DNA from 2 places in the Peribacillus frigoritolerans genome. Region 1 is predicted to be linked to the other one. Evidence: riboswitches for the same ligand, from Rfam matches in the RefSeq annotation. Region 1 holds a riboswitch; the other holds the start of a gene.
What was found. A riboswitch is a leader RNA that binds a small molecule or an ion and turns the genes downstream of it on or off. The one in region 1 is predicted to bind S-adenosylmethionine.
Positions count from the first base shown of each region.

Region 2: linked by a shared signal. The riboswitch ahead of ABOA58_RS24670 (5-methyltetrahydropteroyltriglutamate--homocysteine S-methyltransferase) and the one ahead of mmuP (S-methylmethionine permease) in region 1 are both predicted to bind S-adenosylmethionine.

Region 1 covers NZ_CP158190.1:3,049,319-3,053,518, reverse strand. The annotation lists gene ABOA58_RS14940 (ring-cleaving dioxygenase) at 1-43, shown strand, start outside; gene ABOA58_RS14935 (ring-cleaving dioxygenase) at 68-1,015, shown strand; gene ABOA58_RS14930 (alpha/beta hydrolase) at 1,015-1,623, shown strand; gene ABOA58_RS14925 (flavin reductase family protein) at 1,641-2,249, shown strand; SAM riboswitch class I at 2,478-2,580, shown strand; gene mmuP (S-methylmethionine permease) at 2,664-4,052, shown strand; gene mmuM (homocysteine S-methyltransferase) at 4,049-4,200, shown strand, end outside.
Region 2 covers NZ_CP158190.1:4,980,776-4,984,975, forward strand. The annotation lists gene ABOA58_RS24660 (glycerol-3-phosphate responsive antiterminator) at 179-721, opposite strand; gene ABOA58_RS24665 (hypothetical protein) at 895-1,314, opposite strand; SAM riboswitch class I at 1,471-1,572, shown strand; gene ABOA58_RS24670 (5-methyltetrahydropteroyltriglutamate--homocysteine S-methyltransferase) at 1,655-2,758, shown strand; gene ABOA58_RS24675 (hypothetical protein) at 2,914-3,438, opposite strand; gene ABOA58_RS24680 (CaiB/BaiF CoA transferase family protein) at 3,863-4,200, opposite strand, start outside.

The DNA of each region.
Region 1 (4,200 bases):
TGAATCGAATTTAAAACCACTGAATACAAAATCAACAAATTAATCAACGGGAAAGGAAGTAATCGGCATGCAAAAGCAAAATGCAGGAATACATCATATAACCGCAATTGTAGGCAATCCTCAAGAGAATGTGGATTTTTATGCTGGAGTGCTGGGAATGCGTATGGTGAAGAAAACCGTTAATTTTGATGATCCAGGCACCTATCATTTATATTTCGGAGATGAATCAGGTTCACCGGGCACTATCATCACTTTCTTTCCTTGGCCTGGGGCATACCGAGGGACAATTGGCTCCGGACAAGTGGGGATTACAACATATGCCGTTCCGGAAGGTTCAATGGGCTTCTGGGAAACGCGCTTGGGTAAATTTAATATTGACTTTGAAAAGATCTCACGCTTCGGCGAGGATTATCTGGGATTTCAGGATCCACATGGATTGCAACTTGAACTGGTTGAGCGTAAAGAAGGTAAAAATAGCGAGTGGTCATTCGGCGGTGTACCAGCTGACAAGGCGATCAAGGGATTCGGCGGTGCGGTATTATTGACGTCGAAACCGATCAAAACGATGGAACTATTAGAGGAAGTGATGGGTTTGCAAAAGATGGGGGAAGAGGGTGATTTCATCCGCTTCAAATCCACATCGGACATCGGAAATTTGGTAGATGTTAAAAAAACTGTTTTGCCAAATGGGAAAATCGGAGTGGGAACTGTCCATCATCTTGCATGGCGTGCAAGCGATAATGAAGATCATAAAGAATGGAGGGAGCATATCGCAAACCATGGCTATGGCGTGACACCCTTTACAGACCGCCAATACTTCGATGCCATTTATTTCAGGGAAGATGGAGGCATACTCTTTGAAATTGCCACAGATCCACCTGGCTTTGCTCATGATGAAACGAAGGAAACGATGGGTAGTAAATTAATGCTGCCGCCCTGGCTTGAAGAAAAAAGGGAGATCATGGAGAAAACGTTACTGCCGGCAGTGCCGAGAGTACTAGAGGAGGATAAATGATGAAGCATATTTTTCAAAAAGGAAGTAATCCAGATGCACCGTTGCTTTTGCTTTTACATGGCACTGGAGGAACGGAAACGGATCTCTTGCCATTATCGGAAATGGTTTCACCGGGATCATCCGTACTCAGCGTACGGGGAAATGTACTTGAAAACGGAATGCCCCGTTATTTCCGCCGGCTGGCTGAAGGAGTTTTTGATGAAGAAGATTTGATTTTCCGTACGAAGGAGCTTTATGACTTCTTGGAATCAGCGTCCGGACAATATGACTTCGATCGTGACAGAGTGGTGGCATTAGGTTATTCTAATGGTGCAAACATAGCAGCAAGTTTGATGTTCCATTTTGAAGGGGCATTAAAAGGAGCGATTCTTCATCATCCAATGGTGCCTAGACGCGGGATTGCTTTGCCGTCCCTTTCGGATATACCTGTATTCATTGCTGCAGGTAAAAACGATCCGATTTGCCCGGCAGCAGAAACTGATGAACTTAATCAAATTTTACTGCAAGCTGGTGCTGCGGTGGATGTTCACTGGGAAAATTACGGTCATCAGTTAACACGTTCAGAGGTTGATGCAGCAAGTTCATGGTTTCAAAAGAACTTTTTATAAGAATGGGAGGGATGAAGATGATTTCAGTTAATCCTGAAAGTCTTACTGAACGGGAGAATTATAAGTTTTTGACTGGAAGCATCATACCGAGACCAATAGCCCTGGTTACGACACAATCCGAAACCGGTACAATCAATATAGCTCCGTTCAGTTTTTTTAACATAGTCAGTTCCAATCCTCCTATGATTTCCATTTCTGTTCAACGGAAAGAAGGAGCTTCGAAGGACACTGCCCGAAATGCAATTCAAACAGGTGAATTCGTTGTTCATATCACTGATGAAGATAATGTTGCTGATGCAAATCGAACGGCCAAGGAACTCCCGTCTGACGAAAGTGAATTGGGTCTTACCAATTTCACTCAGGCTGTTAGTGAGAAGGTGTCGGTACCAGGATTGCAAGAAGCGAAGGTACGCTTTGAATGCACATTGGAGCATGCGATACCATTGGCAGGTTCCAAGAATAAACCTGGTTGTGATTTATTGATAGGGAAAATAGTCTGCTATCATATAGAGCAGGAGATTTACCATAATGGCCGGATTGACCAGAATGGGCTAAAACCTGTAGCAAGATTAGCGGGTCATACTTATACAAAACTAGGGGAATTATTTGAAATACAACGACCTTAAGGAATAAGAAAGAAAAAATGGCGTCATCTTTTAAGGTGTCGTCATTTTTTTAAAATTATTCCCGGTTAGCATTATCTGCAATTCTAATACTGTAAGCGACTGTTCCAAAAACAAGTTCATATCTATGCCAAAGGTGCGATGATCGTATGGATTTTAAAGGAAGTCTTTACAGACCGAAACAAAACTTGACAATTTTTGCATAGATTGATAAAGTTATAAAAAAATAACTTCTTATCCAGAGAGGTGGAGGGACTGGCCCTATGAAACCTCAGCAACAGGTCTGCAATGACACTGTGCTAATTCCAGGGGGTGAAACCTTGATAGATAAGACCGTACGTGTTTATTTGTCAGTAACGCACTCTTTTTTAGAGTGCGTTTTCGTTTTTTCTGGGTGCAAGATAAAGGAGAGTAAGAATGGAGAACAAAAGGAATCATGATTTTCAAAGGAAAATGCAGGCACGGCATATAATAATGCTATCGCTTGGCGGGGTGATTGGAACAGGTTTATTCTTAAGTTCGGGTTATACGATTCAACAGGCTGGCCCATTCGGCACCATCCTTTCGTATCTGATTGGGGCATTAGTGGTTTATCTAGTCATGCTATGTCTGGGTGAACTGGCAGTACATATGCCCGAGACAGGTGCGTTTCATAGCTACTCAGCTAAATACATAGGTCCTGGGACAGGGTATACAGTAGCCTGGTTGTATTGGCTAACTTGGACTGTTGCACTAGGATCGGAATTCACGGCTGCAGGATTGTTGATGCAGAGATGGTTTCCATCAATCAATGTCTGGATATGGAGTGCACTATTTGCCATATTGGTCTTGGCATTAAACGCGTGGACCGTTAAATTTTTCGCTGAATCCGAATTCTGGTTTGCGTCTATTAAGGTATTTGCCATTGTAATTTTTATTATTTTGGGAGCAGCGGCAATGCTAGGTTTTATTCCAATAATTCATTCACAATCCGCTCCGTTATTCTCCAATTTTACAAGTGAAGGTTTATTTCCGAATGGTGCTTTTGCCATTCTAATGACGATGCTTGCGGTGAATTTCGCATTCTCTGGAACTGAATTAATCGGAATTGCAGCTGGAGAAACTGTGAATCCAGAAAAAACGATACCAAAGGCAATCCGTATGACATTATGGAGATTGATTATCTTTTTTGTAGGAACCATCGTTGTATTGTCCGCATTATTGCCTATTTCGGATGCAAGCGTATTAGAAAGCCCCTTTGTGGCAGTTCTTGAACGGATTGGTGTGCCATATGCAGCGGATATTATGAACTTTGTTATATTAACTGCCATTTTATCTGCTGCAAACTCAGGACTGTATGCATCATCCAGAATGCTTTGGTCACTTGCAGATAAGGAAACTATATCACCAATATTTGCAAAATTGACAAAACGGGGAGTTCCGATTTTTGCAGTCCTTTTCAGTATGTTGGGCGGCTGCTTAGCCCTGTTCTCGAGTATTATTGCACCGGATACTGTTTACATAGTGCTTGTATCCATTTCTGGACTAGCCGTGGTTGTAGTTTGGATGAGTATTAGCGTGTCACAGTTTCTATTTCGCAGACGATATATAAAAGAAGGAAATTCAGTAAATGACTTGGCTTATCGAACGCCATTATATCCACTCGTACCAATCGTTTCTTTTATGCTATGCCTGGCTTCTTGCATAGGAATTGCATTTGATCCTACACAACGAATTGCACTATATTGTGGCATTCCATTTATTTTGTTTTGCTATGGAAGTTATTATGTGACAAAAACATATAAAGAAAAGAGGAGTAGATCATGAACAATAAAACTAACCCAATTGACGCTATTTTACGAGATCATTCAGTCATGATTTTGGACGGAGCTTTAGCTACAGAGCTTGAGAGGCATGGATGTGATTTGGACGACCCGCTCTGGTCTGCACGTGTATTACTTGAAAATCCAGAAGT
Region 2 (4,200 bases), 1.9 Mb from region 1:
AAGGAGATCCACAGCAGAACTATCTTCATAAAAAAATTATGAATAGATCTGTTGTGAATCTCCTAGTCTCCGTCACATATATTAACTTGTACTGTAAAATATACTAGGTTATGAAAACGCTGTCAATAATTTGTGAAAAATTAATCTATTTTTCTGTAATTTTTTTCAATTTTCCCTATTAGACGATATCCCATAATTCAGTTTTTGAAGTGGTGATTGACGAGGCGCCGGCATCAAGGGCATTCAGGACTTCATCCGAAGTACGTATGAGGCCACCTGCAAATATCGGTGTCTGCAATCGTTCCTTCACTTCTTTTATCATCCATGGCATAGCGCCCGGCAATACTTCGATATAATCCGGCTTGGTTTTCTGCACCAGCTTATAGCTTTTCTCAAGCGCATGTGAGTCTATTAAAAAGATTCGCTGGATGGCAATGACCCCCTTTTGCTTCGCCTTCAATATAACGCTTGATTTAGTCGAAATCAGCCCATAGGGGTTATATTCCTGACAAATGAATTCTGTCGCGTACTCATCACTTCTTATGCCATGGATCAAATCGACATGATAAATCATTTTCTTATTATGCTGCTTTGCCATCATACTTACATTTTTCAATTGTGAGATATGCAAATCAAGAAACACACCTATTTCATAGGAACTTTCTAGAAATCTTTCAAAATCCTTCATGCTTGCTGAAGCAGGCAAAATCTTCTGATCCATCATTATCCTCCTCATTCCCAGAAAAACTCAAAACTTCAAGTCATTTAGTATATTTTAAAGAGCTTGATTTATCAAACACATTTTTTTCATGAACCATGTCATCTTAACACTATCATACCTGGCACACCCTTTATAGATTGCGGCTAAGGATATATGTAAAATATCCCCTTAAATCATAAAGAAAGTTTCATTTTCAATGCTCCTTCGACGAGTTCATACAATTTAATTGTGCCAATGGGAATTTTTCGCACGATGCTCCAAGCATTAACATTCATTTTGATCGCTCTTTTTTCATATTCAAAAAATGGCGGTCTGTTAAATATCCTTTGGTTGATGAAATTCCTGTCAATGGGTTCCATTTCCACTAATTCAAATGAAATTGTTCTTTTTTCCACATGAACCGGTTTCAATGTAATCCGGAAAGCTACGTCTCTCTTAAACATCATTTTTTTCACTTCCATCGTTCCGGAAAGCACAATATGCTTAGGCGTAATCTTGACTTTAATATCCTGACCATATGATTTCATTTTTATGATTCTCTCTATCATGGCTTCAGTTACCGTTATCGGTATGCCGCTTTTGAATGGACTCATCCTTGCATTCCCTCCCCACTCAAAGCATATGCCGGATTACCTGATGCCGTTAACATTTAAGCGTGAATTAATAAACGGTATATTCTAAATATTCAACCTCCAACTCTTGACCTTTATAAAAACTACCTGTATAGTCATAATTAATTTAATAGACAACTCTTATCCAGAGAGGTGGAGGGACTGGCCCTTTGATGCCTCAGCAACAGACTATTCATGTACTGTGCTAATTCCAGAAGTGTAAAAACTTGAAGATAAGAAGAGTATATAGCTTTGTTGCCAACACCTCTTCTTATCTTTAAGAAGAGGTTTTTTATTTTTAAAAGGAAAGAAGGAATGCAACATGTCAATCACATTAACGAAAGCGCCATTCAGGGCCGATCACGTCGGAAGTTTATTAAGACCGGAACGTTTACATATTGCCAGAAAGCAATTTAGGGAGGGTACCCTTTCAGCAGAGCGGCTTCGTGAAATTGAAACCGAAGAAATCAAACGGATTGTCGATAAACAAATTGAAGTTGGTTTAGAGGCCGTTACGGACGGTGAGTTCAGACGAACATGGTGGCACTTTGACTTCCTCGAACATTTAAATGGCATCGAGGGTTATGTAACTGAAAAAGGCCTCACATTCGATGGTGTGGAAACAGAGAGATATAATGTTCGCAATATCGCGAAGGTTTCATTCAACCCTGAACATCCCTTCATTCGTGATTTCATTGAATTGGACAAAATCGTGAACGGACGTGCCGTTGCCAAACAAACCATTCCCAGTCCGAATCAATTATTTGCTGCAGGCATTCATAATGAAGACATCTACCCTGATATTGAAGATTATGCAAATGATATCATCAAGGCGTATCAGCATGCTTTGAAAGCCTTTTATGAAGCAGGTGTGCGTTATCTTCAATTGGATGATGTATATATTGCCAGGCTTTCAGCTCCAGATTTCCAGTTCAAAGATGGAAAATATACGAGGGAACAGTTAATTGATCTTGCACTTCGTGTCATTAATGGCGCATTGGAAGGAAAACCAGAAGACCTTGTCGTCACTACCCATCTATGTCGTGGAAACTACCAGTCGACATGGGCGTTTGAAGGAAGCTATGCCCATATCGCCCCAACTTTATTGGCAAAAGAAAAAGTGGATGGATTCTTCTTGGAATATGATGATCAACGCTCAGGGGATTTCAAACCATTGGAATACATTCCAAATGGCGGGGCACGGGTCGTATTGGGTGTCGTCACTTCAAAAAATGGAGAAATCGAAGAAAAGGAAGCAGTTAAGGCTCGCATCAAGGAAGCGTCAGACTTCGTTCCTCTCGAACAATTATGCTTAAGCCCGCAATGCGGCTTCGCCTCCACCCATCACGGCAACAAGCTAACGGAAGAACAGCAATGGGAAAAGCTGAAATTCGTCGTTGATATAGCAAAAGAAGTATGGGAGTGATTTTTTTCCGAAAACTTTAATTCTGATTTACAAGATTCAACAACCTAATCGGCATTAGATAAGTGTGCCGATTAGGTTTATACTATATAAAAAACGTAAAAGACATTCAAAGCCGAAAGCAACAAAAAAAGAACGCTCACCAGCACGTCCCCTTTTTACTTGCAACTATCATCATCATCCATTTTCTTCACAAATATATCATCCGTCACCCTATCTTCCAGCTTGTTCCTCAAGGCCAATTCCGCAGCCTTCCCATCACTAGGCGACCCGTCCGAGAAATACATCGGAAACAAGGAGAAAAACAAAACATAAAAAGAAAAATAGATAAATTGATACCAGATTACCGAGCTGTCCAGGATATTCTGATACACTAAGCTATATATGATCAGCATGCTGACTAAATTAAAGATAGCCCCCCCTAAATAAATCAGCGTATTCGTCAATCGATTATCATGTTTCAATCCCTTGAACTCGCAAGTCCCATTCCAAAAATAATATTTCCTTACTTCTATGTTCCGAAAGGCGAAAATTTTATTGCCACAACCGATCAAGATTTTCTTTTCTGATCCCCCAAAGATCGTAACAAAGAAAATATGCCCGCTCAAATGTATCAGCGTAACGATCGGCATGATCAAAAAAAAGGAAAATAGAAATTTAATGATATCAGAGAGACCAAACATGTTTAAGCAACCCTCCTTACTAGAGCAATTTTCTTAACAGGATGCTACTCTGATACCCTGCCCACACTAGTTATAACTAGTAAATTTTCACAGTGGTCATATGTTGCTTTCCACAAGTGCTAAGAGGATAATTTGTTCTCTTCTGCTTAATCCGGGCTGTTTCCAACTTAATTTGGTCTGACATCAGGGTTTTTTAGACTATCTCCTGCTTAATTCGACCTTCCTCCGATTATTTCGACCTATCTCCAGCTTAATTCGACCTTCCACCGATTAATTCGACCTATCTCCTGCTTATTTCGTCCTTCCTCCGATTATTTCGACCTATCTCAGCTTTATCCGTCCTTCCTCCTGCTTTTTCTGGCCTTCAAAAAAAGCTATCTCCTTCCAAATAAATTTAGAATAGTGATAGCCTTTACATCTTTATTTAGCGATTGGGGGTGCGAAGAATTTCTGCGTTGTTTTGTCCTGGCCTCAAGCCTGTATGTTTATATTCAGGGGTGAAAACCGATGTTTTGAATGGGCAGGCGATTTGCTTCTGGACATTTCCTTTTCCGTCAGGTACCTCGACGATCATTCCCCTTTCCTTCAATTGGGGGTGTTCGGCCGCTTCGGTGAAGGTCAGCACTGGTTCTGCACAGGCCTCGAAATCAGCGAATATTTCCTGCCATTCATGAAAATCTCTTTCAAGGAAAGCCAGTCGGATGGCCGTTTTAAATCTAATTCCGCTTTCTTCATCGCTTTTCATGCTGAGGTCATACAATT